Regions from separate parts of the Enterococcus salsurae genome, predicted to be linked through region 1. Evidence: riboswitches for the same ligand, from Rfam matches in the RefSeq annotation. Region 1 holds a riboswitch; the other holds the start of a gene.

Region 1 (16,377 bases):
GGCCTGGCGTATAACTTTGTGCTTCTGTTGCAGTAATCAATGTAAAGTTACTAGGAATCTTAACTTGTCCATATGTCTTACCACTTTCAACCTTCAAAAATTTATATCCGTCAGGCGCTTGATACCATTCCCCTACCAATGAAGGTGGAGGTGTGGATTGATTCGAACCTGTTTGGTTACTGCTGGCTTGATTTGCTTCTTCCGCTGCTTTGGCTTGAGCGGCTTGCTCTTTTTCTTGTTTTTCACGTTCAGCCTGTGCCGCTGCTTCTGCTGCTTTTTTCTTGTCAGCGATTCGTTTGTCACTGCTTGTTTTCGCGTTGGTATACTGATCGTCCAAATCTGTGAAACCTGTTTTTAAATTTCCAGGTGTGTAGTCTTTCAACACTAAACTGTCTTCTAATTGAGTTTTCGCAGAGGTCAGTTCTGTTTTCTCCTCGTCGGAAAGATCGCCATTGCTCAGGAGCGATTTGGTTTCGTTGATCAGAGATTTCGCTTTGTCTGCATATGATTTGAAATCTTTAGCAGTAGCTGCTTGCTTCTGACTGATCGTTTCGATCAGCTTAGATGACGCCTCTTGTCTATCAACTACAGCTTGCTTTACATCCGCATCTTCAAAAAATTGTTGATTGTCTGCTTTATTTTGGTTCAACTCTTTTTTTTCACTATCTGACAGATAGGGTTTCTTTAACAGTGTATCACTAGATTCGTTATCTGCCTTGAGTGTATCAACTAGATAAATCAGTTCTTTTTGATTATCTGTGACTGCTTCCGTCAGTGTCTTTGCTTCATCAGCTAGTGCGCGGACTGGTGTGATTTCTTTTGTGTCACTCACTGTCTGATACTTCTCTACTAGGTCTTTGATTTGGTCTTGGTCTGCTTTACTTATAAATGCTTCATCGCTTTTTTCAACTAAAGTGTCGATTTGTATTTCTACTTGTCCTAGTTCGGTTTGAATCGTATTGGCTTCCATAGAAGCGACACTTTGCGAAACCTGTGAAACTTGTTCTTCACTTTGCGCAATCAGCGCCAATAAGCCTTGTCTGTTTTGACTATTTTTTGCTTGCGCAAAAGTTGAAAGTTCATTTTTTAAAATACTTTGCTCATCTGCTGAAATAAATTCAGATTCGAGTAATGTCTTTATTTTTTGTTCTTGTTTTTCTTGTTGATCATATACTTCTTGATAGGCATTGGCATTTGCAGAAGTCGCAATGATCCCCGTCATTGAAAATGCCAATACAATCCCTAATAACTCTTTTCTTAATTTCATCCTCATTCTCCTATTAAACCAACTCTTTATGACGATTCGTATCCAACGCCCGATAGGTATCAAAAGAGATTTCCCCATTCTCTTCATCACCAGTCATTTCATTCAAAAACAGATAATAGGCTCTGAGTTCATCTATTTTCCCATGAAAATCTCTACGTATTTCTTTGTCTTGCCATTTTTTATCATCGGCTAGCCAAGCAAATAAGTCATTTGCCTCATCCATTGGCAGTTTATTCAGTTGCTGATCAATAAAAAAGACGAGTGCTTCTTGTTTTGATAAGGTCGGATTTGTCTTTCGCAAGTATTTTTTCAGTTGTGGATAGGTTGCCGTTTCAACCCGTGTTTTAGTAGCATAAAAAAGAGCGATACCCATTCCTGCCAAGTAGATCAAGAAAGGACTGATTCTAACAAGATCTAAATAAACAATGATGCTTGCCAAAACAATCAACCCCATCGATACTGCGACAACTTTCCTCTGATAGTCTTTTTGTTTCTGATAGCCATTCATAATATCTTGATACTCTTTCATTTTTTTACCACCCTATTTTTATTTACTAACACTATTATGATAGGCTTTACTTTCAGTAGTGACAAGAAGAAAATGGTTATTTATTTATATTTTTTATCAAGTGATAAAACAAGAGGTGAAAGTAAAACTTCCACCTCTTGTTTTGCAATCACTATCTTCATTTGTTCTTTTTGATCCATGCGCAAAATGGTTGCTCTATTCATTTGCATACATGTTACCTGAACTTGACTATCGTAATCAAGATTTCAACATCATATGTCTATCCACATACATCCGAATCCATCCCAAACACCCAACGACAAAGCAAGCCAAAAACAGCCAAAACCCAGAATCGATGGCAATCCTACCATTTGCCAAAAAAGATTGTGTGCCGATTATCGTATCCCGAATATACAACGTCAGACCCAAAATACCTAGAACAGTCACAATACCCAAGACACCATACCGTTCTTTTTTCGATTCATTCCATGCGAATAGACTTTCTGTGATGATTTGATACCCAAAGATGATCATCCCCACAACACCAATAACAAATAATGCAAATTGAGTGGTGTCTCTGAAGTAATTGGGTGCCAAATATAATAACAGACCACCAACAGTCAAACCTAACTCATAACTCCTGCTTTTCAACTTTAATTGTCTTTCATCATAGGTCTTTTTTCCAAGTCGTGCCCCGCGTGTCAGCCAAAGCATCAAAGCCAAAATGAGATAAAAGACAACCAGAAAGATTAGGCCAATATACCACTTACCTAACCACGCAAATACCACTAGATTACCAACGGTCCAAATCATCAGCACAATTTTTTGGATGATATCCGAACGAAAATGTTTCATTTAGCATTCCCCCCAGTCAATCTAAAAATATCCTCGATAGGCAATTGAAAATAATGAGCAATACGTAAAGCGAGTTCCAAGGATGGATTATACTTATTGGTTTCGATAGCATTGACGGTTTGCCTAGAAACACCGAGGATTTCAGCCAGTTCACCTTGTGATAGTTTAGCTTTTTCACGGATCATCCTTACTCTATTCATAACGGGCATTGCTTTTCTCCTGTCAAGTTTACTTTACAACTAGTGTATCATAATAGAAGGATTAGTGTAAAGGCACCTTTACACTAAGTACGCGTCTTGCGACTTCATTTGATACTCTTAGACATAAAAAAAAAGCGTGACGAAAGCTACTACTTCCATCACGCGTATCATTGACTTTTTGGAACCAACTGCCCGAATTTCTCTGCTATTTTTTATGATGCTGCAGCAAATCAGGTTTCATATCCAACATCGAATAGCCTTTCACATCATAGCGATTGCGGCTATACGAGTAATCGATTGGTCGGCCAGATTCTAAATAAATGATCTGCTCCAATTCCAATACTGGGTCATCTTCTTTGCAATCAAGATAAGCCTGATCGTACTGATCGCTTTTTGCTGCTTGAAAGGTCCGATAAGCGCCGGCAAATCGATGGCCTAAGTCTTGCAAGATGTAATCATAAACTGAGTCTTCCAAAATATCTTTGGTCAACCCACGCACCAAATCGACAGGCATATACGAGTGCTCAAGTATGTATGGATTTCCCTCAAGAACCCGCAGTCTGATGACATGATAGACAGGTTGTTCAGGCGTTACCTGCAACATCTCTTGGATCCTAGTCGTAGGAAAGCAGACTTCAAATGTAATGACTTGACTTGTCAACTGCCGCTTTTCTTGTTTCATTTGGTAACTTAACCCTTTGTATTCTGTTACTGAAGATGTATCTTTGCCTGCAAAAGAATGGTTCAACACCTTCGTCCCGGATCCTCGTTTCGTCAGCAGCAGCCCTTCCATGATCAGTATATTGACTGCATTCTTGATTGTCATGCGACTGACACCAAATTCTTCCACCAGCTCTGTTTGATATGGCAACAAGCTGTCTTTTGGGTAGGTCCCATCTTTGATTCTTTTACGCAGTACATCTGCAATCTCCAAATACTTCGGCATCTTTGCCACCTCCGAAACGGTTTCCTATTTTTTTCCAAAACGACTAAAAAAGAACCGGCTTGACGATAGCGTGTCAACACCTGCTGCAACTTGATTTGTCACACAATGAGGTGGAGATGCACACTTTACTCGCAGCCGGTCAATCTGTTTTTTTCTTTATTTAGCTGAAATGAACTATTTGTTTATTCTGCGTTTTTCAAACGACGTGTTTCTTGAATTTGCGCCATTTTAACAAATGGCAGGTAAATGACAACGGATAAGATCAAGTTGACTGCTGCTAGAATACCACCAGCAATACTTTGTGTAGACAAAATACCGCCGATAATCGGTGGTGTCGTCCATGGTGCAATCACGGTAGCCGCAGGAACAAGCCCGGTGGCCGTTGCGAAATACGCTGTTGTGACTAGAACCAATGGTGTCAACACGTATGGAATGAACAAAATCGGGTTCAGCACAACTGGCAACCCAAACATTACAGGTTCATTGATCATGAAGATACCTGGCGCAACTGACAATTTTGCCACAGTCATATACGCTTTATGATGACGAGCAACTAAGAAAATCGCAATCAATAAGCCTAATGTTGCACCTGTACCGCCGATATTGACGAATGAATCAAAGAACGGTTTGTTGACGATGTAAGGCAGATCAGTTCCAGCTTGCAATGCTTTTGCATTGGCTTCGATAGCTGGTACATTGATCGTTTGCATAAATGGATCGATGATATTGGCACCATGTAAACCAAAGAACCATAAGAATGCAGAAATGAAACCTAACAATAGCGCTGCTGGATATGAATTTGCCAATCCCATAAATGGTTGTTGCACCAATTCATAGAATGAAAGAACGATGCTCGTCACACCAAGCGCTTGGAAAATTGCGGTAAACAAAGCAAAGATCGACACTGTGATCATTGCAGGGAACAAAGCCGCAAATGAACGAGACACTGCAGGTGGCACCCCATCAGGCATATTGATGACCAAACGTGGATTGCCTGCCAAACGACGGAAAATCTCAGTTGAAATAATTGCAACGATCAAAGCCAAAAATAATCCTTGAGAACCTAATCCAGCTGCTGTCAGCAAGCCATCAGCATCGGTAGCAATTGCACCCAAAGCGAAGAAACTTGCTACTGAGATAGCGCCGGCACCTAATGCGTCTTGATTATAGCTCTTAGCTAAATTATACGACACCGTGAAAGCGATTAAAAGTCCTAGTATTGAAAAAGTACCAGCTGATAAATTGTTCCCAAATGCCTGCCACGTACCTTCTCCGAAAATCCCATTCATGAAATCAATATATGCAGGAATTGGCAAATTATTGATCAATACCCCAAATGATCCTAAAATCATCAATGGCATCGTCACAATAAACCCATCCCGAATTGCAACCAAATGTCGTTGAGACCCAATTTTAGAAGCGATCGGAATGAAATGCTTCTCCATAAATCCTATAAATTTATCCATTATTTTTCTCCTTTCAAACCCTTAACAAAATAGTGAAACCGATTTCTAATAAAGAATAGCATGGAAATATTTCCATGTCTAGTCTTTTCTTTTTCGAAATCAATCTTTTTATTAACCTAGCTTATCATTTGATTAGAGTTACTTTTAAAGATGCCGAAACAGATTGTTTTAGCTAACCATTGCAAAAAAGCCATCAGAGAGAGAACTATTCCTCTGATGACTTAAATCCTTTACAATGATCACAATAGCGATAAAACAACATCACATTGCAACGCATTGATTTCAATTAACCTGTTCTATTCATCCAGCAGCCAATCTGCAATATAAATAATGGGGATTCCATCAATTTGTTCAACCTCATAATAGCGCCCAGTCAAAACAATTTTTTTATAGTTGTCTTTAATATTGAGTAAATTATCTGTTTCACGCGTATTGTGAGGTAATTGATAAGCAACTTGAACATAGAGTGTCTCATCTAATTTTCGCGCAATAAAATCAATTTCTTTTTGCTCTATTTTACCAATATCAACATGATATCCTCTGCGAAGCAGTTCAACATACACAATATTTTCTAAACGATTACTGTAGTTGCCATCTTTTCGTCCCACCGCATTTCTTCTCAGCCCTGTGTCCACTATAAAGTACTTGCCATTCGTCCTTAGATACTCTCGACCGCGTATATCATATTGTTTTGCACGATAAAATAAATACCCGCTCTCCAATAAATCTAAATACCTATTTACTGTGTGACTAGTGGTTTCAATCCCTTCACTCTTCAATGTATGAACGATTTTACTCGTGTTCACAAGTTGTCCAACATTATCTGCTAAAAATCGAATCACTGATTTCAAAACAACAGGGTCCTTTATGCCGGCTCTTAATGCAACATCATTCAAAACAATTGTATCAAATATACCTGATAGAATCGTATCTTTGATTCCTTCTTCCGCAATCACAACGCTTGGGAATCCGCCATACTTTTCATACTCTTCGTAGGCTGGATCCACTTTTCTTGAATCAGGATGGATCTGTTTTACCGCTAAAAACTCTTGGAAGGACAAAGGATACATAGGGTTTTCAATATAGCGCCCACTTAAAAGCGTTGCTAATTCGCCAGAGAGCATTTTGGCATTCGAACCTGTAATCACAATGTCACTATTAAAACTCACTCGAACGCCATTGATAACCCGTTGCCAGCCATCGACTACTTGGACTTCGTCTAGCAACAAATAGACTTTTTTCCCATCTTTAGGCAACAGTTCCTGGAACTTTTCCCGCAGCTTCTCCTCTGTCGTAATGGTTTGGTAGTCAAAACTCTCAAAGTTCATGTAAATGATATGATCATCCGGAATGTCCTCTTGCTTTAAATATTCTTTGAATAAAAGTAGTAGAACAGACTTCCCCGAGCGTCTGACACCTGTAATCACCTTAATAAAGTCAGTGTCTTTAAAGTCAATGAGCCGTTGAAGATATGTAGGCCTTTCAAACATCCATTTCCACCTCGTTTCTAAACATCATTTTATATTAAATTTTATCATTATTTGAAGTTAACTTCAAATTTATGTCGTAATTACGTTTTAATGAAGTTTAGTTAGCATTTCTTTCCTCTTTTGGTTCAGATTTTCACGTTTCTAACGAAAGAGTCAATCAAAAAAGCGCCCATTGGTGCTGTGATCAATATGGCGAGTACGGACACGGTGAGTATCATTTCTCCAGCTGGCAAGCCTAATGACAGCGGAACTGAACCAACAGCTGCTTGTACAGTTGCTTTTGGTAAATATGCAATCATACAAAACGATTTTTCTTTTAATGTTAATCTTGTTTTGGACAGAGAAAGAAAGACACCACTCATGCGTATTGCTGCTAAAACTAGAATCAGAAGTATCGGCATAAAGCCTGCAGCTATGGCATAGTCTATATTCACACTAGCGCCCACTAACACAAAAAGAAATATTTCTCCAATGTTCCATAAATAATTGAATTTTTGGGCTAGCCTTTGTGCGACTATTTTGTTTTTATTTAAAATAATGACATTGATTCCTAGTACACTAAGCATTCCTGAAAAAGCCACGAGACCTGCTAACCTAGATTCTACAGCCATAAATAGCAGCGAAATTGATAGAAGAAGCAGTACTTTCATCGAGTCGAAGATGCGATATCTTTTAAATAACCATACGAGCAAGTTTCCAACGACCAGACAGGCAAGTGTGCCTAAAATCATTGAAACTGGAATATCAATCAACTGCAAAAATGCGCTATCAGCACTTTGATGCAACCCTAACAATGATGAGAAAAGAACGAGAACAATAACATCTTCAACTGAAGCACCTGCTAGAATAATTTGCGGCACACTATGCTCTTTCCCATAGCCTTTCCCAATACATTGAACCATACGCGGCACAATCACTGCAGGTGAAACTGCTGCGATAATACTCCCCAGTATAGCTGACTCCAGAAGTGACAAACCAATCAAAAGAGGCGCAAATAGCATTGTGCCAATGATTTCAATCATTGCCGGCACAAAACACATGCGTATTGCCGGACCTCCGACATGTTTAAAATCAGAAATATTCATGGCTAATCCTGCCTTGGATAAAATAATGATCAAAGCAATCGTTCTTATTTCTGATGACCTATTTAATAAGTCGTCCGATAATACATCCAATGTGAATGGACCCAAAAATATACCTATACCTAAAAATCCTATCAATGGCGGAATATTTACTTTTTTACATAAGTGCCTGACCACCAAACCTACAAGTGTGACGAATACTATACTACCTATCATCATTTCCTCCTAAAAAAAATGACTTCTACAAGCTTAAAAAAAGCCTGTAGAAGTCATTAGCAATCATTTGCGGTTCCAGCATCACTGAGGGAGACATTCATTCCCATATTTATGTTATATTATGATATATATTTTATTGTTGGTCAATACAAAATACAAGTGAACCGATCGATTATTCTCATCTCTATGTTCTATGCTTATATTAACTATTTAACGGAATTCCTGACTACAATCTCATGCTTCACAACTTTTGATGCCACATTTCCAACATTTTCTATGAGTTGAATCAACATATCGATTGCCTCGCTTCCCATCTCATGGAAAGGTTGAGATATTGTAGTTAAAGCAGGTGTGCTCATTCTTGCAGTTAATGAATTATCGTATCCTATGACAGATAAGCCACTTGGAATATTGATCCCTGCCTCAGAACAAGCAGACATCACTCCTAATGCTGTTTCATCGCTGGCACAAACGATGCCATCATAGTTAAGCTCCCCCTGAATAATTTCCTCCATATTTTCCTTTCCAGAATCAAAACCATAATCTCCAACATAAATATCTTTATTTGAAAAAATCAATTGATGACTGGCTAATGCATTTTTAAACCCTACTATTCTCGCTTTACCTGCAATACGATCTGCTGGGTTTACACCAATCAAGGCCAATTTTTTACATCCTCTTTTGATCAAATAAGATGTCGCATCAGCAATCGCCTCTTCATCATTGACTTTAATAAAGGGAATATCACCTTTTACTGTATCTGCAGAAAGCAACACACATGGGATGTTGTTATTTTTGATTAAATTGATCTCATCGTCTGATAAATCCACCGAGAAAATGATAAAGCCATCGACATTTCGCTCCTTCATTAGAGTGATGCTTTCCCTCATTCTTGATCCATCAATACCTGCGTGTGTCAAGATCACGTTATAACCTTTCTTATATGCCTCATCTTCAATTCCACTAATTATATCTCCGTAAAAACTAGTCGCATATTGTGGCATAATAATTCCTAATAAATCTGTTTTTTTGCTTACCAATGATACTGCAGATTTATTTTGACTATAGCCCAATTCATGCGCAATCGTTAATATTTTTTGTTTGGTTTCTTCACTATATCCACCAAGATCATTAATCACTCGGGATACAGTAGCTATAGAGACATTCCCTCTCTTAGCAATGTCTTTAATTGTATATTGCATATAAACCTCCCGGGTAAACGCTTACGTTCGTAACTATAGTATTACACAAATTTATTAGAAATGCGAGAGATTTTTCGTCAAAAAAGAACCTCACTACTTCATTTTTAGACAAATGAAAACAGTGGGATTCCTTTATGCTGATCATCTTCAAAAGTGGTAAAAACTTGTTGCTGGAGTCATTCATGTTCTTTCATTTCTTTAGATGACTAAAATAAATCATATCCCAATATTCTAAAGACGGAGCTGACACCCGTACATAACTCCCTTTTTCATCAGAACCATATTCCAAAGATAATTCCTTAGAAACAGAATCATATGCAGGGTCTGGCGAAGTTACCCAAGCACTTTCAAATGAGTCATCAGTATAATATTTAACCACCACATTTTCGATCCTAGTAGGCGTTTCTTTTTTTCCTTCATTGGCACGCCAGTCATTGTCTGATACACCAAGCAAATTTATTATTTGAATGGTATCAAATCCATTTCCTGACTTACTATATGTCCATATTGTATTAGGATCACCATTCTCTGAATGATTATGATGAACAATTTCAATCAGTTTATCATTATCTTCTAATCCATCCCGCAAAAGATTTTGATAAGCAACAATAAAATTTTGCAGCGCTTTTTGACGTACTTTGTGTTCATCTGACATATATAAATTATGCTTGGGAAAATATTCATTCGATAGCATTTCGTCGCCATCACCTAATTCAATACGTGAACCTCCTGCAGCATATACTGCCGCATCTGTTAATAAAACTGCAGACATATTAAAAGGTTCACTCACCACACTCTCAGCATAATCGTATTCCATATATGCTGGAATGATCAGAGATTTCCCATCACTTTGGTCTCGAGAATTATCGATGACGTTCTTTAGACTTTGATAAGTATTGTACTGCTCTCCATCACTTGTTGTATCCCAAGGCCAGATTTCTGCATATAGGACATCCACAGCAGAGGCATTTACCTGTTCGATACCTTGAGCACCTACAGGATTAAATGATAGATAATAGCTATCAAGCTTCTCTTTGGCAATATCCAAGAATTCTTTATACCCATCCTTCACATAAATACCTTGTGTCTCATCACCAATCATATCATGAGTCCACATTTTTCCCCATTCACCCACTGTATCTCCATGCCAACCATCAAATCCCATCACTTGTAGAGCTTCTAAATTTTTTTGAATAATATAGTTTTGCCATTCTGGATTTTGAATATCAAAGAAAAAGAGATTGGATTGACCTGTAGGACTTGCACCCATTGAGAATGTAAATCGATCACCTTTATTTTTACCAGCTTCATGATCTTCTGCATACCACAGCCCCCACTCTTCTTTGATACCATATTGAGCATAATTATTTGTCGCAGCATAAATCATATTATAGGACATATTTGTCATCCCTCTTGCTTTTGCTTCAGCTATGTAGCTTTTGATGGTCTCTCCACTAATCTTGCGACCAGCCCAATCTTGCCACTCCATTGTTCCATCTTCAGGAATTAATTGATGATGCAGGTATTTCCAATCATAGTATTCAATCCCATTTAATTGCCAGTCGTTCATTTGCTCAATCACTGCTTCAGTGTCTATATCCTTATCGAAATTTGTCAAAAAGCCATATCTAGGAAACTTCGTCCATGTACTTGACACATCTGCTGCTGTATTCATGTGTCGAATAGCGTGACCCTCTGAATCGAGTATGTCCAATTCAAATAAATAGCCTTTAAAGTCTTCGTTTGGTGCAGTCCATTCAATTTCCTCTTGAATGCTCCCTTCTGATGTCGTTTCCCAAACGCCTTCAATCGTATCGATTGTTTCGTTCAAGTATTTCACGTTGACAAGATACTTGCCTTTAGATGGTTCTAGAGAATTTGAACTTGTCGATAACGTCAAGATGATGGTTTCCCCGGGATCATACATAGATTTATCTACTGAAAACTTTAATGTTGCATCATATTGAATGCCCACCATCTCCTCTTGCAATTTTTTGTTCATATAAGCACTACCAAAAATAAAAACGAAAAGAAAGGCAATGATAATAATCGAAACAGTCCAGCTTTTTTGTGTATCTTTTTTTGTTGCAAGAACTTTTCTATTATTTTTTTCTCTTATTTTCGTCATATTTACTCCTTTTCTAAATATTTCAGTCACTAAGTAAATCAGCTTATTTCTAAGACAACAGCTTCATAGGGGTCCAAATAGAGCATACCTTTTGTATATTCTTTCTTCGTATAATTCTGAATCAAAACTGATTTTGGCTCTTCCTTTAGATCAAAAGTAGTTGTCTTTTCTTGAAAATTAGTAATGATCAACCATTTTTGCTCATCTAGCACACGGCAATAAGCAAAAATATTTTCGTCTTCGGTATCAACCAAATTATAAGTTCCCCAAACTACAATTGGATGTTCATGTCGCAATTGGATTAATTTTTTATATGTGTAGAAAAGGGAATCTTTTTCCTCAAGAGCTTTCTCCACATTGATTTCAGGATAATTAGGATTTATATGTAGCCAAGGTTTATTCGAGGTAAATCCTGCATTTTTTGAATCATTCCACTGCATCGGTGTCCTTGCGTTATCTCTCCCTTTTGCATTGATCGAGTCCAAAATATCCTCTTTTGCATAGCCCTGCGACAAGCGGACATTGTACATATTGATACTCTCAATGTCATCGACTTCTTCAATGGTTTCAACCGGATAATTGATCATACCGATTTCTTCTCCCTGATAAATATACGGGGTTCCCTTTAATAAATGCAGCAAAATTGCAAACATTTTTCCACTTTGGACGCGAAACTCTTTATCATTCCCCCAGCGAGAAATGATTCTTGGTAAATCATGGTTATTCCAAAATAAACTATTCCATCCCTCGGAAGCCAGCTCTGTTTGCCACTTGGAAAAAACGTCCTTTAGTGCTGGAATAGACAGGTCGATTAAATCCCACTTTTCTTTTCCTGGTTGCTGATCAAGACCGGAATGCTCAAATTGGAAAACCATTGACAGTTCATTACGATTGGGTTTGGAATATAATTTAGCAATTTCTGGTGTTGCTCCCCAAGTCTCTCCAACCGTCATAAGGTCTTTGTTGCCAAATGTAGCTCGATTCATTTCTTGCAAGTATTCATGCAGTTTAGGCCCATTCCCTGTTATCTTTTTGAATGGTTGTTTACCAACTAAATCAATAACGTCCATTCGGAATCCGCCAATCCCTTTTTCAATCCAAAAATTCATCATGTCATAAACAGACTGTCTTACTTCTTGATTCTCCCAGTTTAAATCCGGCTGTTTTTTACTGAATAAGTGTAAATAATACTGTCCCGTTAATTCACTATATTCCCAAGCTGGACCAGAAAATGTTGAACCTAAATCATTGGGCGGATTCCCTTGTGAATCAGGATCTGACCAAATGTAAAAATCTCTATATTGATTGTCTCTTGACTGTCTCGCCTCAACAAACCAGGGATGTTCATCACTGGTATGATTAACAACCAAGTCCATAACGATTCGGATATTCCGCTTCATAGCTTCTGCAATCAGAATTTCCATGTCTTCCATTGTTCCGAATTCGTCCATTATCTCTTGATAATCTGAAATGTCATAACCATTATCATCATTTGGCGATTTATAGACAGGACTTAACCATATCGCATCAATGCCTAAATACGCCAAGTAATCCAATCGTTGGATAATCCCTTTTAAATCACCTATGCCATCCCCGTTACTATCTTGAAAACTACGAGGATACACCTGATATACGACTGCTTTTTGCCACCATGAACTCATATTGAATCTCCTTTTACATTTCATACTTTTTAAATACACTTAACATTAAAAATGATTTTAAGAATACAAGAAAACTACACCCAATAAAAATGCTCAGATACAACACAAAAACAAATGCAATTGGGGAGGTCACTATCAAAAATAGCAAGAACAATGTGATAACTGATAACAAAAAGCTCACCCGCATATTTGCTAAGACAAGCCTCATAGAGTTCATGAAAACAAGCTTAGCCGAATCTTTAAAGCGTGCAATATAACCATACGTATATTGACTACTTAACACAAGGACAAGACCCACGATAGATACCCCAAGCAAGCCAATGAGATTTTGCTGATCCAAATGAATCATATAATTCAAATCGACAACCACAACGAAAAAAACAATAGATTGCATGATGCTAAAACCAATAGCTTGTTTGAAATTTCGTTTATATGCCAAAATAAAGTTTTCAATAACACGTGTATCATTGTTTTCATGCAACTTAAAGCAAACGGCATAAGCTGCGCTGGTTGCAACACCAATTGTTACAATTGGGATACTCCCTATTAAAATACATAAATTGAGAACGAACAGACTCCACAACTTCATCAAAAGGTTATAGACGGGTCCATCTATTCGAAAAAAAGAATTCATAGGTTTACTTCCCTTCTTCTTAGGTTCTTATCGAATCCATTGACTTGTTTTTCAATTATCTCATGATTAGAATTATTCTTTTACAGCCCCAACAACAATTCCCTGTACAAAATATTTCTGTAAAAAAGGATAAATCACCAACAAGGGGACAATCGCTACAATGATTTTCGCTGCATTCAGATTACGATCTGAAACAGCTAATAAACTTTGTAATTGTTCTGATGTCATGCCGCTTGCATTTTGCAAAGTTTCTGCAATATTGACAGACAGAGATTGAATGTACGTCATTAATGGGTAATTTTCAATTTTTGTCATATAAATCAAACCACCAAAGAAATCATTCCAGCTCCCGACAATACTAAATAATGATACAGTTGCCAAAGAAGGTAAAGATATGGGAATGTATATCTTACGCAGAACATCAAATGCATTTGCTCCGTCTAATAATGCAGACTCTTCCAAAGATTTAGGTACCCCTCGAAAAAAATTCATGACTAAAATGACACTGCCAATAGGCACAGCACCCGGTAATATTAACGCCCAGATACTATTGATCATTCCCAGATTACGTACAATCAAGTAGGTCGGTATCATCCCGCCATTAAAGAGCATCGCAAAAACCATAAATCCCATAAAGAAACGTCTAGTCCGAAACACTTTTTTTGATTTTGATAATGGGTAAGCTAAGGTGACGATCATCACTAAATTAAGGACCAAAGCAACAAATACACGAAAAACAGAGATCCCAAACGAACGCCAAAACTGTGTATCGTTAATGATTCTTTCATATGCTGCCCACGTGAGATCTACTGGCCAAAGTCCTACTTTATTCCCTGCAGCTGCTTGGGAGGAACTTAGGGACAGCGCCAGAACGTTTAATAAAGGGACCAAACAAGATAGTGTTAATAAAATAACGATTAAATAAATCACAAATTGTCGAATACCGAATTTCTCTCTCATCTTTTTCTCCTCTCTATGAATTAAAACATAACCCGATTTGTGGCTTTTTCAGCTGTTTTATTCGAGACATAAATCAAAATCAAACCGATAATCGACCGGACAAGTCCTACTGCAGCCCCTAAACTATAATCACGTCCGATTAACCCAATTCTATAAATGTAAGTATCCAAAACATCTCCACTAGCATAGACTGGTGGTGAATATAAGTTGTAAACTTGATCAAATCCGGCACTTAAGATACCTGGTAAAGCCAAGATGGTCATCAAAATAATAAAAGACATCATGCCTGGAATCGTCACATGTTTTACACGTTGCAACCAACTAGCGCCATCCATTGTTGCAGCCTCATATAACCCTGGATCAATCGATGTGATTGCCGCTAAGAAAATAATAGAGTTATAACCAAATCCTTTCCATACATCTGTCCAAATCAACAAATGTGGAAACACAGCATTGCTGCCCAAAAAGTTAATTCGGTCCAAGCCTAAGCTTTGTAACACTTGATTCACAGTACCATCTAAATTAAATAGATTGAGAATAACTGATGCCAAGATGACCCATGATAAGAAGTGTGGCAAATAAACGATTGTTTGCATGGTTTTCTTCATCCATTTGACGCGAATCTCATTCAATAAAATGGCAAAGATAATCGGAATAATGGTGTTCAACACAATTTTCCCTACTGCGATAAAAACCGTATTGTAGGTTACTTGCCAGATATCAGGCAAATTAAAAATATAGATAAAATTATCTAGTCCAACAAAATCCGAACCCAAAAAGCCACGCGCTGGAACAAAATCTTGAAATGCCATAATTAAACCAAACATTGGCGCATACGAGAAGATTAGTAGAAAAATCATTCCCGGCGCAATCATTGCTAGAAATAACCACTGATCTTTAGAAAACCACTTCTTTTTTGTTGCAAGCTTTTCCATAAACTTTCTCCTTATTTGATAATTGATAATATAGTAGAGCATTTGCAGCAATGAACAAATGCTCTACCCAAAATTTAGAAATGACCTTTATTCATCCGCGAGCTTTTGCATTTCTTCTAAAATCGCTTGTCCACCCTGACTATTCCAAGTCTTCACATATGAATCAAAATTATCCAAAGATTCTTCCCCTGTCACAAATTTGATAAACGTCTCTTCTTCTAATTTTGAAATTTGGGCACCATTCCGCTCACTTGCTTTAATGGTTTCAAATGTCGTAAATGGCGTGATTTCATTATAGATATTCTCTTCCCGTACACCGTTCATCACATTAGTTACAGCCAATAATCTCGACGCATAGACCGCCCAATCTGTTGGATCTGCAGTGCTCGGATCATCAAGATAGGTTTTAATTTTTTGTGCATTGTTTTTTACTGTGAAACTTGAAATATCATCAATATCTATCTCACCTTCAGCCGCTTGAGAAGCTTCCACTGCATCAGATATTTCACTTAAGTTTTCGAACATTTCAATATTCATTGGACGTACTGATCCGTCTACAGATTTTTGCGCATAGGCATATATTTCAGGATACTCTGTTTCCATATCGGTTGAGTTTGGTACTTCATCAAACAATAAATTGATTATTTTTATGGCTAATTCTGGGTTTGCAAAATTTTTATTAACAACTACATAGCCGCCTACACCTGGTTTGCTCACACCATTTACTTGACCATCACTACTCTCAATTGCATAAGGCGTGAATGCTGCATCAGGGTTTGCAGTTTTTGCTTGAACCAAAGCCCAATCAGATAAGTGCCAAGGGCCAG
Region 2 (16,377 bases), on a different contig from region 1:
CCTGCAAATTTGGGTGATCCGTAGCCCCGCAGACTGGGCATGGTTCATCTGGTTCCAGCAAAAGCTGCAAGCGCGCAATCTGCATTTTGGCATTTTGACTGGTCTCGGTCTTCAATGTCACCGTCAGCGTCGTTTCTTGCTTGTCTAAATGGGTTTGCTTGTTGATCAACGCTTGTTCTTGCACCGTGCGTTGTTGATGATCCGCAGTGGCTTTTGCATATTGTTCTTTGATATCTAGCCATTTTTCCAGCAGATTTTTGCATTCCAACAGCTGGATCTTGACAGTTTGATGATCGCCTGCGGCCTCGATCTCGGCAGACCATTGCGCTTGTTGGGCGGCAAACTGACTTTCTTCTCGTTCAAATGCTTGCCGCTTGGTTTGTTGCCGCTGGGCTTCTTGCCGCAAGTCAGACAACGCTTGTTGTTGCTTGTGGGCTTGTTGGGCAATGGGCAGCAAGCTGTCGAACATTCGTTGCTTCATTGTTGCTTGTTCAAGGGCTTCTTTTCGTTGTTCGATGATTGGTCGTTGCGCCTGCCAATCCTGTTGTTGCAATTGGATCGAGCGCAATTGGTCTTGCGCTGCTGCTACTTGGTTTTGCGCATGGCGATAGGCTGCATCTTTTTCCATCCGCCGTTGCCAGATTGGCTGCTTCTCTGCTGCCCAGCTAAGTGCTTCCAGTTGGTGTTTCTTTTGATTGATCATCGGGACAGATGCTTCTAAAGCGACTTGTTGTTCTAACAGAACTTGCTGCTCTTGTCTGAGGTTTTCACGCTCTTTGGCTTGATAAAAAAGTGTTTGTGTCTTCTGATAGGCTTGATCGATTTCTGATTTTTGCGTTTGCATGGTGGCAATAGCGGCTGTTTGCTGCTCCAGATCTGCAGTCCATGCTTCTAGTGCTTCTGCAGTTGAGAAGACTGGCTGCTCCTGTTGCCAATCAAACCGACTGAGTAATTGTTCAGCGAGTTGCTGCTGTTGTTCCAGCGTCTTGTTTTGCGCTTTTTGCTGCTCTTTCAGCCATTCATTAAATCCTTGATAGAGCTGCGTTCCAAAAAGATTTCGCAACACTTTTTCCTTATCATTGCTGGTCGCGATCAAAAAGTTGCGAAATTCACCTTGCGGCAGCATCATGATTTGGAAAAATTGTTTGGCATCTAGTTGCAGCAATTCTTTGATGAACTGATCCACTTCGTTTCGCTTGCTGAGTTGCTTCAATTCTTTGCCCGCAGCATCAAAAATCGTCAGTTGGACTTTTGCCGCTTGGTTGGTGACACCATCTCCGCGTTTTTTTGACAAAATCTGTTCGGGCCGACGGAGAATCTCATAGAATAAGGATTGATGGGCGAAAGTAAAGGAAACACTTGTTTCCTCGCTAGGTGAGGCAAACATTGACCGCATTTCTTTGCCGGCCCGCAAATTGCCTGAGGTCTCGCCAAAGAGCGCAAAGGTCATCCCATCGAAGATCGTGGTTTTGCCAGCACCTGTCTTGCCGCTGATCAAAAAAAGCCCAGTGGTGGCGACTTGGTCAAAATCTAACGTTTCTTCGATAAAGGGACCAAAATTTTTCATGATCAATTTCTTTGGTTTCAATGGTCCACCCTCTTTTCTGTAGTCAATACTTCTGACAACCCTTGTTCGATCCACTGTTGTTGGCTTTCCATCAATGAATCGCCGGTCATTTCATGAAAGAAGGTATTGATCAAAGTTTGAGGATCATTTGTTTCTATCTGTATACGTTCTTTTTTCTCTTTGACCGGCCCTTCCAGCCGTTCAACGGCTAAAATCGTAGGATAGATTTTCCGCAACTGGTTCATCATATTGGGGATGATCGTACGATCTGTCAATGTAAAGTGCCAAAAAGCCTGACGATCTAATGGCATGTAAAAAGCCGGATCTGTCAATTCAGCAAACGTGGCTTCGATTGAATGGATATCTCTTGCAGGGTGCAAGGGCATAAATGCACAGGTATCGGCGTGCGTGTCGATGATATAGACCCCTTTTTGCTCTTGCCATTCTGAAAGAGAATATTTCAGCGGTGAGCCGCTATATTTGATCCTAGGATGGTTCAGGGCATGCTTACTGTGTAAGTGACCCAGTAACACCCGATCAAATCGGTCAAAGGCATCTAATGGCACACTATCCAAGCCGCCTACTTGGATTTTCGTCTCAGAATCGGTTTGACTTGAACCCGCTGCAAAGAAATGGGTCACCAATATCTGTTTTTTGGAGGGGTCAGCATGGGCCTTCATTTCATCGATGACCCGGACAACGCCCTGGGCAATCGTCGTGATCGGTTCATCAAAAAATAAACGGGCTTCGATTGGCTCAAAATACGGCAACAAAAAGAATTGGCTATCTGCAATCGTCACCGGCTTCAAGCTGTCCTCGATCGAGGTGGCCATATGAAATTGTGTGCCTGTAAACCATTGTTTGCCAGTTTCCAAACGAATGGGACTATCGTGGTTGCCAGAGATCACAAGCAGAGGCAACTGGTGAGTCAAATTGATGGTTGCAATTTTTTCGTTCAATAATTTGACTGCTTCCACCGCTGGTACCGACCGATCATACAGATCGCCAGCAATCACGACAGCTTCTACCTCTTGTGCAAGGGCGATATCGATGATTTGATCAATGATCTGGCTTTGGTCCTCAATCAAATCGTACCCATGTATTTTTTTTCCGATATGCCAATCGGCTGTATGTAATATTCGCATGCAATCACACCTTTTTAAAAATATCCTTCCCACCATTATACCACTTTGTGCCCTTCTTATATATGAGACATGCTGAAAATTCTTGATTTCCCTTCTCATTTATTTTCTGCTTTCACGTCATTCTTCTCACATCACGATGATGAAATTATTTTTCAAAACAAAATTATTAACTTGAAATATAATTACACATCTATTACAATAAGTGTGAAATCGAATTCATTTCATGATTTCAACATCTATTTTAAGAAAGGAGAATCCTTATGCGTGGAATCGGATTGATGTCTGGTACGAGTCTGGATGGTATTGATGCGGCTCTTATCGAGATAAATGGTAGCGGTTTAACGACTGCTGTTTCCTTGATCGATTTTGTGACAGTCCCTATCGACTCTGGGTTAAAAGAGCAGATCCAGTTGGCTTGTGACCCAATAAAATCGAATGTGCCATTGATTTGTCAACTAAATGTCCAATTGGGGCATGCCTTCTTAGATGCTTGCCGCAAACTTTGTGCACAAGCCAATGTTTCACTAGATACCATTGATTATGTGGCGAGTCATGGACAAACGATTTGGCATGCGCCCTCAGATGATCCATTGACCAACAGTACCTTGCAAATTGGCGAACCCTCGATTATTGCTTACGGACTCAAAACGACTGTCGTGGCAGATTTTAGAGTCATGGATATGGCTGCAGGCGGTCAAGGAGCGCCATTGGTGCCATTTACCGAATACGTATTGTTTCAATCCAATACAAAACATCGCCTCTTGCAAAATATTGGCGGGATCGGCAATGTGACTGTTTTACCCAAAGGCGGTACGATCCATGATTTACTAGCATTCGATACTGGTCCTGGCAATATGATCATTGATCAAATGATGCGCGATCTGTTTGATCAGCCCTTTGATCCATTTGGCCAGACTGCTGCAAAGGGAAAGATTATTCCTAAGCTCCAACAAGCATTGAGAAATCATCCATTTTTGACCCTTTCCCCGCCCAAAAGTACTGGTCGAGAAGAATTTGGTCAACAATTCACACGAGGGTTATTGGCACAATATGCTGGTGAACCCGCGGAAGATCTGATTGCGACCGTCACTGATTTTACTGCTTTCACCATTGCGGATAGTTACCAAAAATTTGTCTTTCCCACTCTTGGTTCGACAGATATCGAGGTAATCCTATCCGGCGGCGGTGCCCATAACCAGACCTTATGCCGCATGATCGGTCATTATTTGCCTGATGGTGTGCCCTTGCTGAACCAGGACGCTATCGGTGGTTCCAATGATGGCAAAGAAGCCGTGGCCTTTGCTATTTTAGGTCATGAAACATTGCAAGGTCATATCAATAACGCACCAGCTGCTACCGGTGCTGCACAGGGTGTGATTTTAGGCAAGATCATTCCCAATCCTTGGACACAACAATCTTAGATAAAGAATAATTAGGAGGTAGACTATATGTTAGACAAATTTACCCAGTTTATTGAACAACATTTGGCTGGGCCAATGGAATTTCTTGGCAATCAGCGTCATTTGCGGGCCGTCCGAGATGGGATCGTATCAACATTGCCATTGATTATCGTCAGCTCATTTTTCATGATATTGGCTTTCCCGCCATTGCCGCAAGATTGGGGGATCTATCAATTTCTTTCCAGTAATGCCACAACGATTTTATTGCCTTATCGCATGACGATGTACATTATGAGTTTGTACGCTGCCTTCGGGATAGGGTTTAGTTTGTCCCGTTCTTACAAACTTGATGGTTTATCAGGCGGTATTTTAGCCACAACTGCCTTTTTGTTGACATTTACACCAGTGAATATTCCTGCAGAAGCGTTAGATGCAACTGGAACTGTTGGCTTTGTGCTGCCAATGGCAAACCTAGGCAGTGCCGGTATGTTCGTTGCGATCATTACATCGATTTTGGCGGTTGAGATTTATCGTATCACCGATCGTTCAAAGTTCAAAATCACGATGCCCGCGCAAGTACCGCCAGCTGTGGCGCGTTCTTTTGAAGCATTGACGCCAACGTTGGTGATTATTTTGGGGATGGGTGCGATCACCTATTACATTGGATTTGATTGGCATACGATCGTAGCAAAAGTTGTGGATCCATTGGTGAGCGCAGCTGATAGTCTGCCTAGTGTGCTATTGATCACTTTCTTGACAACCTTTTTCTGGTCCTTTGGGATCCATGGTGCCTCGATCGTTGGTTCTTTGGCAAGACCCCTTTGGTTGCAGCTTTTGGAAGGAAATACAACAGCGATGGCCTCTGGGGATCTCATTCCTAATATTGCTGCTGAACCTTTTTACCAATGGTTTATTTGGATCGGCGGTGCTGGTTCCACGATTGGCTTGGCTATTTTGCTGGCTTTCCGCACAAAATCAGAGTTTGGGTCTAAACTTGGGAAAACCGCTTTATTGCCAGCCATTTTCAACATCAATGAACCCTTGATTTTTGGTACGCCGATTGTCTTGAACCCGATTTTGATACCACCATTCATCATCGCACCTTTGGTAAACGGGGTCATAGCTTGGATAGCAACATCGATTGGGTTGGTCAATAAAGTAACTGTCAATGCCCCTTGGACACTGCCTGGTCCGATTGGCGCCTTCTTAGCTACCGGCGGCGATTGGCGGGCGATCGTCTTGAATGTCTTGCTGATCGTGTTGTCAGTACTGATTTATTATCCGTTTGTGAAAATCTACGACAAAAATGAGCTGGAAAAAGAACAGTTGCCCGCAGAAGAAATGGGTTAACCAAATCGACTTTGCGTCAGGCAGCAAAACAGTACGTAAAAAAAGACCATTCCGCGGAATGGTCTTTTTGTGATCAATCTTCTCTTTTGGCTTCATCGATTTCATAAACAAACGTTGGGTCGATGGCTTGATCCAATTGATCAAAGGCAAGCTGGATCCGCCGTTCAACTTCGGCTAACCCTTCTTTATCCATCTTCTTGATATCACTGACATCGATTGGTTCGCCGAACCGGACAGTCACACGCTTACGTTTGAATAAATCTTTCAATGTCAACGGTCCTTGATATACAGAAGGCACGATCCGGACTTTGGCCATTTTGGCAATCAAAGACATTCCGCCTTTTAATGCGGTCGCATGTCGCGTACCACTGGGAAACATGATCAAGCTTAGATCGGTATCTTTCAGTATTTTGACTGGCGTTTTGACTGCACTTGGTCCTGGTTTATCTCTTTTGACTGGAAAGGCATTGGCATGGGTCAAGATAAACCGTAATATTGGGTTCTTGAACAATTCTTCTTTGGCCATAAAGCTGAACTTTTTGGGACTGGCTGCTACCGCCAGATACAATGGATCCCACCAGGTGCGGTGTGGTGCAACTAAGATATAATTTTCATCTTGAGGCAATACTTCTTTATTTTGATAGCGGGCGTTGCCATTGATCAGAAACAATACGACCCGAACGACACCACGCATAAATCTAAAAAACATATTCATTGTCCTTTCTTTCTTCCTCTTATCAGTATCCTAAAAAAAAGCCCAAATGACAAGTATTTTTTCCTTTATTCTGGAACGGCTCCCGCTTGATGGCTGGCGTCGCAAGAAAGACCTGGCTTCTAGTATCCATTATCTGAATTTGCTATAATAGGAATGAAAGTTGGCTCTGCTGCAGGGTGCATTGCAGGCGGGCCTTTCTTTGGAATCAAGTGTAGAACAGGAGTCTTGTGATGTTACAACCCAACGAACGAATTGATCAATTATATGCGGATGATATTCAAATCATTCAAAGCCGCGATGTGTTTTCTTTTTCTTTAGATGCAGTCTTACTGGCAAATTTCCCTACCATTCCTAAACGCGGCTTGATCGTTGATTTGTGTGCAGGCAATGGCGCAGTCGGTTTGTTTTTGAGTCGCAAAACAAAAGCCCACATCATTCAAATCGAATTACAAGCCCGTTTAGCAGATATGGCACAACGGAGTATTGCCTTAAATCAGCTCGAGGATCAAATCACGGTTTATCCGATCGATCTAAAACAAATGTTTACAAAAATCAAACCAGATTCTGTTGATCTGCTGGTATGCAATCCACCTTATTTTAAAAATCTGCCAACCGCTGTCAAGAATCCGAATCCCTATTTAGCGATTGCCAGACACGAGATCACTACGGACCTGGAGGAAGTTGTTATGATGGCAAGCAAAGCCTTAAAAATGAACGGTCGTTTTGCGCTCGTGCATCGTCCTGATCGCTTTTTGGACATTCTTGATTGTATGCGGCGCCATCGGATCGCGCCTAAACGGGTCCGATTCGTTTATCCGAAGGCCGGCAAAGAAGCCAATATCTTATTGATCGAAGGGATTAAAGATGGCAAGGCTGATGGCTTCAAAATCGATCCGCCTTTACTCACTTATGATGAAAATGGCCAGTATTTAACAGAAGTGCGGGGCATGCTTTATGGCAGCTGATCATCATTACTTCTATGTTTTGTCCTGTCGTGACCAGACTTTCTATGGCGGTTACACCACCGACTTGATTCGGCGAGAAAAGGAACACAATCAAGGCATCGGTGCCAAATACACCCGACCTGCCAGCCGGCGTCCATCACAAATGATCCACGCAGAAGCATTCTCTAGCAGAAGCGAAGCCACTAAAGCCGAAGCAGCCTTCAAAAAATTACGCAGAAAAGACAAGGAACAGTATCTCACCCAACATCAAGCACAAAATGTTTTACTGCACGTGTCATCCTAGCTAGACCAAAAAGGGGTTGATAAAAATGAAACAAGTTTGTTTAAATCTTTGGTTGACTGGTCTTTTGCTGCTGAGCACTGGAATCACCACCGTTCAGGCGGTGCAGCAAGAAAACACCATGAATGATCGTACAAAAGACTCCATCTCTTCGTCCTTTGCTGAAATGGAGTCAACGCGTGTTAGCAGTGATTTGACTGAAACCAGTAGTTCCAGTCAAATCAGCGAGGGCAGTAGTTCAGAAACACGCACGTCCGCGCCTAGTGAAGAAGCAGCCACAAGCGAGGTTGTTGAGCGCTTAGAACCGTCTGCTTCTACAAAAGGCACCGTCCACTCAGACTATGATGGATTGCCGTATGCAACAGTCGTCGTCAAAGAGGGCGTTTTATACGATGCAGCAGAGAATGTGATCCGCAAAGATTTATCTGCTTTATACCAACAGACTTACAAAGTTCAGACCACCGGTGAAATCGATGATCAAACCGTCTATGGATTATGGTCCAATCAGGGAACATTCATTGGTTATCTTCCCGAAGGTGCGATTACTTTCTCCGAGCAGCCATTAGGAGCCGCCTTGGTAACAGAGCAATTTGGGCACCTTTCAGCAAATAGCGTCCTCTATCAAGATTTGGCTTTATCTCAACAAGAGGATGTATCGGCATACCAAGAAAAAACACTGCACGCTGTAACTTGGTATCGCCACTTCGATGGCACAACTTATCTAGCTGTATCCAATCAAAAAGAACAGATCATCGGCTATGTACAAGAAAATCAATTTCTACACGCCAAAGGTCCTCAGGGCAATTATCAGCCTGTTGGCCGCTATATCACGATCACCCAAGATGACCTCATCCTCTTCCAAAATTTTAATTGGACTAAAAAAAGTACGACCAAAACATTGCTTGGCAAAACGTATTTGGCCAAAGGCAAATATACGCATTTCAACGGTACGATCTACCTCTCGTTGTATGACAGCAAAAACAACTGGATTGGTTACTTGCCTCAATCAGGGACCAAACAAGTGGACGCACCGCAAGGAAATTACCAAACTTACCAGAAATACGTGACCATTACTAGTAAGAATTATGATCTCTGGCAAAACTTTTCGTGGAAGTCTAAAAATAAATCCAAAAATTTAATCGGTCAGACTTTATACGCCAAAGGGCGATATCAGCATTTTAACGGAAGTACCTATCTGTCCCTTTATGATAATCATGATCGTTGGCTAGGATATTTGAATCAATCTGCCGTTTCTGTTGCCAATGGCAAACAAGGCAGCTATCAAACGTACGGTCAAACGATCACTATCACCAAAAATTATGACCTTTGGCAAAATTTTGCTTGGCAGAAAAAAGAGAGTGGACAACACTACTATAATCAGTTGCTGACAGCCCGCGGCAAATATCAGCACTTCAATGGCAGCACATATCTGTCTTTGTACACCGCTAAAGGGAAATGGGTCGGCTATATCAATCAAAATGGCGTCAAACATGCTGCTTCGCAAAAAGAGAAACTGAAAAAAGTCCAGAACCTGCTAAACACCTCTGCGAATGATAAAATGAGTGTTTACGTGATGAGCTTAGTCGATGGAGAAACAGCCAGCCGCAATAGTACAATGAACGTTCATCCCGCCTCCACTGGAAAGCTGCCGGCTTTATACTATACGCAAAAGATGATTCTAGAGAAAAAATTAGACGCCAACAAAAAATACACCTACACAGATGCGATCAATCGAATGCCCTATTCGTATATGCGGGGCGGTGCAGGGATTTTACAAGGCAAAAGATTCGGCCAGCAGTTTAGTTTGAAGCAAATCCAAACCATGACAGCAAAATATTCCGACAATCAAGGGGCCAATTTCTTAGGCTATTATGGTGCCAATCAATATGATAGCAAAATGAAAAATGAGATCAGCCGAATCATCGGCAGGACTTGGACAGGGCCATTCAAGATCAACGCGAAAGAAAATGCTCTACTGATGCAAGCCGTCTATAATCAAGGGGGCCAATTGATCAATGATTTGTCAAATACCGTATATGACAACCAGCGTATCCCTAAGTACCTGCCAGTCAAAGTCGCACATAAAATAGGTGATTTGACTAGCGTCGCCCATGATATCGCGATTGTCTATACAGATCAGCCCTATGTGCTATCTATTATGACGCGCAATACTTCTTACGAAACCATCTCAAAGCTGTCAAAACAAATATATGAGCTCATGAAGTGAATGCGCAAAAAAGCAGAGAAAACGGCCTTGTTTTCTCTGCTTTTTATGATTTATCTGTTGGTAAAGCCCAGGCTGACTGGCTTTTGCCAAATTCTTGCGGTATCACCGAATCAATTGATTCAAAGGTCAGTGCTGCCTGACTTTCCGGAATCTCGATCGTTTCAAGATAATTATTGGTTTCTGTTAAAAAACCGATTTTTTCATACGAAGAATCTGTCAAATGATATTGAATTCCTTTTAATGCTGCGGTGTCCTCTGCAACAAATGTCGGCGCCATCCGTGCATAATAGACTTGCTCTCCAACTTTGAAATAGACAGAATCATGGGCTGATCCCAAATAAGTGATCGACTGCGTGACTGGCTCTGATTGATAGATGCCAAATGAATCGATGGTTTCTTTGACTTGGATTCGTTGATAGACTGCCATAGTATCACGATCATAATATTTATAACCGACAAAGCGCTTTTCACGATCTCGGATACTGGGCGTGACCTGTCCATTCAGTTCTTTGAAGTCATGAAATACATGATCCCCTACCAAAAAGCCAATGCCGCACATCAGGACTAAACCAATGAAAACAGCAATTGCTTTGGGATGGCGGTTTTCCTGATACAATAAGAAAATCATCAAGCCTAAAATGGCCACTAAGCCAATGACGAGCATCACCGGAACAACCGTATAGTAAAAGTATTCACTTTGTTGCCACAACTCCGCACTGATCATACCAATCATTTTGCGTTTCCTTCTTTCTATCCACTTAATAAATTAATTTTACCATATGTAAACAAAAAACATAACCTCGAATCTCACGCATACATCTCCTGTGTTCATCCATTGACATTCCTGCGCTTTTGATAGATAATAAACAGCGAAAAAGGAAATGAATGTCTTCCTCGGTCTTAACTGAAACCGCAAACTTGCTAATGACTTCTACCACTTATTTGAGTGTGTAGAAGTCATTATTTTTATGTAGAGACCGTGAATGGCAAATTGAAAAACGTGCATGGAGGGTTTGATGTGACATGGAAAAACAATGGATAAACTATAGGGAATTTTTGCTTTTAAGTTTGATCAGTATATGTATAGGCGTGGTTGTGGGTTTGCTGGACGCCGGATTTGGAGAGGTTTTGCTGCTGTTGACTTCCTTTAGGATGGCTCACTTTTTATATTTGGTTCCTTTTTTGCCTTTTGCAGGACTGTTGTTTGTTTATTTTTTTCAAAAATATGGCCGAACAAGTACGCAAGGCATGAACTTGGTTTTTCTGGTCGGACAGCAACAAGCGTCGACTATTCCATTAAGAATGATTCCCTTCGTAATGATTGGTACTTGGATCACGCACTTATTTGGCGGCAGTGTCGGACGTGAAGGTGTAGCTGTTCAATTAGGCGCGACGATCGCCAATCGTTTTGGTGCCTGGCTCAACCTGGAAAAGTACAGCCAAACATGGATCATCATCGGGATGGCTGCCGGCTTTGCTGGTTTATTCGAAACGCCGCTAGCTGCGACCTTTTTTGCCTTAGAAGTCTTGGTGGTGGGCAAACTGTTCCACCATGCCCTCCTGCCGGCATTGGTGGCCGCTTTTACAGCGAGTGGCGTATCGCAGTGGGCAGGCTTAGAAAAGTTCAGCGTGCCTCTTTCAGGTACCTTTGATTTCACCTTTGCTGTCTTTGTCAAATTACTGCTTTTAGGGTTGATTTTTGGCTTAGCGGGTGCGGCCTTTGCTTTCTTGTTGGCCCATTTTAAAAAAAGGATCCGAGAAAAAATGCCCAATGCTTTACGCCGCATTTTCTTTGGTAGTGTTCTTTTGGCAGTCTGTTTGGTGCTCTTTTATCAAGGCAGATATGCTGGACTGGGAACCAATTTGATCGCTGCGGCTTTTGCTGATCAGCAGATCTATAGTTATGATTGGCTGTTGAAAACGTTGTTGACCGTTTTTACGATCAGTATTGGTTTTCTAGGTGGAGAAGTGACGCCTCTATTTGCCATTGGTACAACACTTGGTGTGGTTGTGGCGCCCCTTATTGGCTTGCCTGTAGAACTTGTTGCGGCACTTGGCTATGCCAGTGTCTTTGGCAGTGCCACCAATACTGTACTCGCACCAATTTTTATTGGCGGTGAAGTATTTGGTTTTCAAGCGGTGCCTTATTTTGCGGTCGTTTGTTCCGTGGCTTATTTCTCTAGCGGCTCGAATAGTATCTACGGGTTGCAGAAAAATCAGGATCTGCGGTATCTACGGCCGCTTTGATCGACAACCAAAAAAAAGCGATGAAAAAACGGCTACTGTTTTTTCATCGCTTTTTTGATTCATGATTATTTTGCACGTTTGATATACGTACCTTCTGCCGTGTTGATTTCAAGCAATTCGCCTTCTTCAACGAAGTCAGGTACATTGACAACCAAACCAGTTTCCATCGTTGCTGGTTTCCCAGAACCTGTAACAGTTGCGCCTTTGATCGATGGTTGTGTTTCAACAACTTTCAAGATAACAGTTGTTGGTAATTGCACACCAATGACCTCAGTGCCGAAGAATTGGATTTTTACTTCCATGTTTTCCAGGATGTATTTCATTTCTTCTTCTACGACTTCAACAGGGATCTCATATTGTTCATACGTTTCTAGATCCATAAAGAAAGCAGTATCATCCATTGTGTACAAATATTGAACAGCATTTGTATCGATATGGGCTTTTTCAAATTTTTCTTCTGGGCGAAATGTGGTGTCATAGGTTGAGCCTGAGCGTACATCTCTTAGTTTCATCCGCATCACTGTATTGCCCTTACCTGGTTTGTGGTGACTTGCATCTAATACTTTGATTAATTTGCCGTCTTGAACAAATGTCATCCCTGCTTTTAAATCACTTGCATTGATCATAAATTGATTTCTCCTTCACTCTGTGATAATCCTTGTCTATTGTATCAAATAAAAGGGCAGTATTCTAGCTAAATCATTCTTTTGGACGAACAAGTTGGCGGCGTTTCTCCATATAATGCGGATCATACTCATCGGTTTCAATATAAATATACACTTTTTTGTCCGCCATTTGATGGCGGATCTCCGCTTCGATTTCATTGATGATCTCATAACCGATCTCTTCTTGCTTGGCTGATATATCGACTTTGGCAGCAATCAAGATTTCTGCTGGTCCCAAATGAACGGTTTTGACATCGATCAAGCGATCAACATCCGAACGCTCAAACGCTTTTTTGATGACAGCCAGATCGCGTTTGGTCACACTTTCCCCAATCAATAGGCTATAAAACTCCCGTGCCAAAAAGATAGCGGCAACCATCAACAACAACCCAATCAACAAGCCGCTAAAGGCATCAAAAAAGGCATTACCGGTGACCATAGTCAACAAGGTACCTACCAAAGCAATCATCAATCCCAATATCGCGCAAAAATCTTCAGTAAAAATGATCAAGATTTCGCTATGACGGCTTTCTTTTAAAAAGCGATAGATGGGTTGCTTCTCAACATTCAATTCTCGGATCTCTTTGATCGCAATCCATAGGGAACTGCCTTCAACGGCCATCCCAAACAACAAAATGGCGATAACCAGCCAAGTATTGCCAACTTCATGGGCAGGATGCAGCAATTTTTCCACTGCTTCCATGACACCTAATGCGCCCCCGCCAAAGAAGAGCATCATGGCAACGATCGTACTAAAAAAATATTTGGCTCTGCCTTCACCAAACTGATGCAGCTCGCTTTGTCCTTTCGTTGATCGTTTGTCCCCGATCAACAAAAAAATCTGATTGCTGCAATCCACCACACTATGGATGCTCTCATTCAACATGGCTGCACTGCCACTCAAGGCATAGCCGACAAATTTACTGATAGCCACCAAAATGTTCGACACTAGGGCAGCGAAGACTGCCATCATTCCATTGGCTTGTTTTTCCATATCTCACGCATCCTCTCACAAATAAAAAACCTTTCTTATTATACTGCTGTGACATGTATTTGAACATCTTTTCTTTGTTTACTGTTGGTTCTTTTGATGGATTTTTTGTTCCCGACGACTGATTTTTTTTGTCCAAAATCCGCCGGAAATATATTTTGGCTCATAACTGATGATAAAGGCTCGTTCTTCTACTGATTTGATCGTTTGATATAATTTTTTTTCACTTTTTCTTTGTGATAAAATCTCCAATATCAAACGCGGCCCTTCCAACCCTTCTCCATAACTTTGCGTGACGCCATATCCCTCTTGTCTAAGGATTTTAGGCAAACTTTTTTCTTCATCGGTATTGCTTGGCAGAATCACCGTCACCATGGTGTACCCTAAAGCCAGTTTGTCTTCGATCTTGATGCCGATACTGACACCTGCTGCATAGCCCAATGCATAAAACAACAGATTCAAAGGATTGTCTAAGCGGTCAAGGACCAGCGACAAGCCCAAAATATAAATGATGATCTCGATCATACTCACCAACGGTGCAATCACGCGGTAGCCTTTCATCGTTAGTAAAAAACGTAGTGTATTTAATGTGACATAGGCAAGATTGATAAAGAAAATCATTGCCAACATTTGCAGATCAATTTGCATGGAAATCCCTCCTATAGTAAGCATATCAAATGCACGACAAAAGTTGAAATGATTGAGCAGAAATCGGAGGTTTTTCCATTGAGGGAGCAGTAGAAAAAAAAGACCCATCTCACAAGATGTGAGGCGGATCTATTTTGTGATCAGGGACGAAAATACCCATTTTTTTCGTCATCCATTTTGTCGTCTTCGATCATGCCTTGCAGCGTGCGATCAAGCAAGCCTTTTTTTTCACCGGTTTTCTTGCTCACAGCGCGATATTGGCTGCGGGTCATCCCCACACCCTGTGGACGGTTGAACTTCTTAACAGTTGGATCATTGGCTTCTTTGACTTGATACGCTGCCGGTTCTTGATCAAACAATAAATAGCTTTCTTGCGGCTTTGCCATCGAATCCAACAAATCATTTTGAGACACTTCAGGCTTTGGTTCATCCGGGATGATCGAGGCCGGGATATATTTCGGCACGAAATAAGAGCGGCCGCTATACTCCTTTTTCGGTGTCGTCATAGGTTCAGCCTTGGCTTCTTTACTGGTCACTTGATAAGAAGAGCGCTTGGTTTGACTGCCAAAAAAATTGGTTTTCCCTGTTGGCTGCTGCTCTTTGACTGGCCGTTTTTCATACCGAGGCAAGTTGGCCCGATGTTGTGCAAGTTCTTCTTTTTGCTGGACATTATGCCCGCGGTTGCGTTGGCTTGAAGGCACTTTGCGCTCGATCATTTCTTTTTCAGGCTTTGGCCGACTTGGTGTATCTTTGATCTCAGTCAATATCCAATCATTTTCTTGACTAAAAGCAGGTTTGTGCTCTGATTCTAATTTAACGCCTTCTGCATCATCATAGGCTGGAAAGCGAAAATGCTTGCGCTTGACATCTAAATAATTCGCCACTCTACTCATCCTCTTACACGTGATTTTTTATCATCATACCACAAATGGTCATGAATTTCATTAACGATCATCGGCACCTGCACAAAGAATCAATTCGTTTCGGTCAAGCTCGCATCATGGGCATCCTTTACATGGGCAAACAATGGTTCGATCTGCCAGATATCATCTGCGTATTGTTGGACTGTTTTATCTGCGGTAAATTTGCCGGCATTCGCGATATTCATCAAGCTGATCTTCTGCCATCTACGGGTATCTCGATAGGCAATATCCATGCGATTTTGGGCATCGCAATACGCCGCAAAATCTCGTAGCACGAAGTATTCATCATTATATTTAAGCAATGAATCAAAAATCTCTTTGCCTTCCCATTCAATATTCGGGATTGTTCCGTCTATAAAGGCATTCATAATCCGCTGCAGTCGATGATCATTCTCGAAATAGCTATAGGCAGAGTAATTTTTTTCTGCATAATACCGGTAGACTTCTTCTTCCGTCAATCCGAATATGGCAATATTTTCATCACCGATCGCATCACGAATCTCAATATTGGCCCCATCAAGCGTGGCAATCGTTACCGCACCATTCAGCATCAGTTTCATATTGCTGGTACCAGAAGCTTCTTTTGAAGCCAGTGAGATTTGCTCGCTGACATCTGCAGCCGGAATGATGCGTTCAGCTAAAGATACGTTGTAGTTTTCCAGAAAAACAATCTTGAGCTTATCTTTGATCGCCGGATCATGATTGATCATTGTTGCCGTTTCATTGATGGCTTTAATGATCGATTTTGCATAGTGATAACTAGGTGCTGCTTTTGCACCGAAAATAAAGACTCTTGGATGAAATGGTGCATCGGGATTTTCTTTGACTTCAAAATACAATTTCAAAATATGCATCAAATTGAGCAATTGCCGTTTATAGGCATGCAAACGTTTGATTTGGACATCAAAGATGGCATTGGGATCAACTTGGATGCCGCAACGATCGGCGATATAATCTGCTAAAGCGATTTTGTTGGTTCTTTTTGCATCAGCCAGTGCTTGTAAGACTGATGGATCGTCTTGATAATTTTTTAACAGTTGTAAATCTTCTGGTTGATGATGCCAACTTTCACCAATTGTTTCATCTAAGACTTTGGTCAAGGGACGATTGGCCAACTGCAGCCATCTTCGCTGCGCGATCCCATTGGTTTTGTTATTGAAACGTGCTGGATAAATGATGTAAAAATCATGCAGAACCACTGATTTTAGTAAATCGGAATGCAATTTGGCTACCCCGTTGACACTGTGGCTGCCA

The links. Region 1 has a riboswitch for fluoride ahead of ACYVRS_RS10380 (cation:proton antiporter domain-containing protein). Riboswitches for the same ligand answer to the same signal wherever they lie in the genome.
Region 2: another riboswitch for fluoride. It lies ahead of ACYVRS_RS08865 (chloride channel protein); the one in region 1 lies ahead of ACYVRS_RS10380 (cation:proton antiporter domain-containing protein).

The regions. Positions count from the first base shown of each region.
Region 1 is NZ_BAAHWY010000004.1:44,117-60,493, forward strand. It holds gene ACYVRS_RS10345 (hypothetical protein) at 1-1,267, opposite strand, end outside; gene ACYVRS_RS10350 (hypothetical protein) at 1,281-1,796, opposite strand; gene ACYVRS_RS10355 (hypothetical protein) at 2,034-2,630, opposite strand; gene ACYVRS_RS10360 (helix-turn-helix transcriptional regulator) at 2,627-2,839, opposite strand; gene ACYVRS_RS10365 (GntR family transcriptional regulator) at 3,036-3,776, opposite strand; gene ACYVRS_RS10370 (PTS sugar transporter subunit IIC) at 3,959-5,242, opposite strand; gene ACYVRS_RS10375 (ATP-binding protein) at 5,539-6,732, opposite strand; gene ACYVRS_RS10380 (cation:proton antiporter domain-containing protein) at 6,858-8,030, opposite strand; fluoride riboswitch at 8,071-8,144, opposite strand; gene ACYVRS_RS10385 (LacI family DNA-binding transcriptional regulator) at 8,237-9,232, opposite strand; gene ACYVRS_RS10390 (glycoside hydrolase family 66 protein) at 9,423-11,360, opposite strand; gene ACYVRS_RS10395 (glycoside hydrolase family 13 protein) at 11,399-13,021, opposite strand; gene ACYVRS_RS10400 (DUF624 domain-containing protein) at 13,035-13,655, opposite strand; gene ACYVRS_RS10405 (carbohydrate ABC transporter permease) at 13,728-14,615, opposite strand; gene ACYVRS_RS10410 (ABC transporter permease) at 14,636-15,550, opposite strand; gene ACYVRS_RS10415 (type 2 periplasmic-binding domain-containing protein) at 15,638-16,377, opposite strand, start outside.
Region 2 is NZ_BAAHWY010000003.1:137,475-153,851, reverse strand. It holds partial or broken gene ACYVRS_RS08910 (AAA family ATPase) at 14-1,588, opposite strand; gene ACYVRS_RS08905 (exonuclease SbcCD subunit D) at 1,585-2,712, opposite strand; gene anmK (anhydro-N-acetylmuramic acid kinase AnmK) at 2,973-4,133, shown strand; gene ACYVRS_RS08895 (PTS sugar transporter subunit IIC) at 4,161-5,462, shown strand; gene ACYVRS_RS08890 (lysophospholipid acyltransferase family protein) at 5,536-6,171, opposite strand; gene ACYVRS_RS08885 (tRNA1(Val) (adenine(37)-N6)-methyltransferase) at 6,408-7,142, shown strand; gene ACYVRS_RS08880 (GIY-YIG nuclease family protein) at 7,132-7,425, shown strand; gene ACYVRS_RS08875 (serine hydrolase) at 7,451-9,649, shown strand; gene ACYVRS_RS08870 (hypothetical protein) at 9,693-10,382, opposite strand; fluoride riboswitch at 10,518-10,590, shown strand; gene ACYVRS_RS08865 (chloride channel protein) at 10,673-11,896, shown strand; gene efp (elongation factor P) at 11,962-12,522, opposite strand; gene ACYVRS_RS08855 (cation diffusion facilitator family transporter) at 12,596-13,555, opposite strand; gene ACYVRS_RS08850 (DUF2179 domain-containing protein) at 13,634-14,200, opposite strand; gene ACYVRS_RS08845 (hypothetical protein) at 14,341-15,093, opposite strand; gene ACYVRS_RS08840 (glycogen/starch/alpha-glucan phosphorylase) at 15,174-16,377, opposite strand, start outside.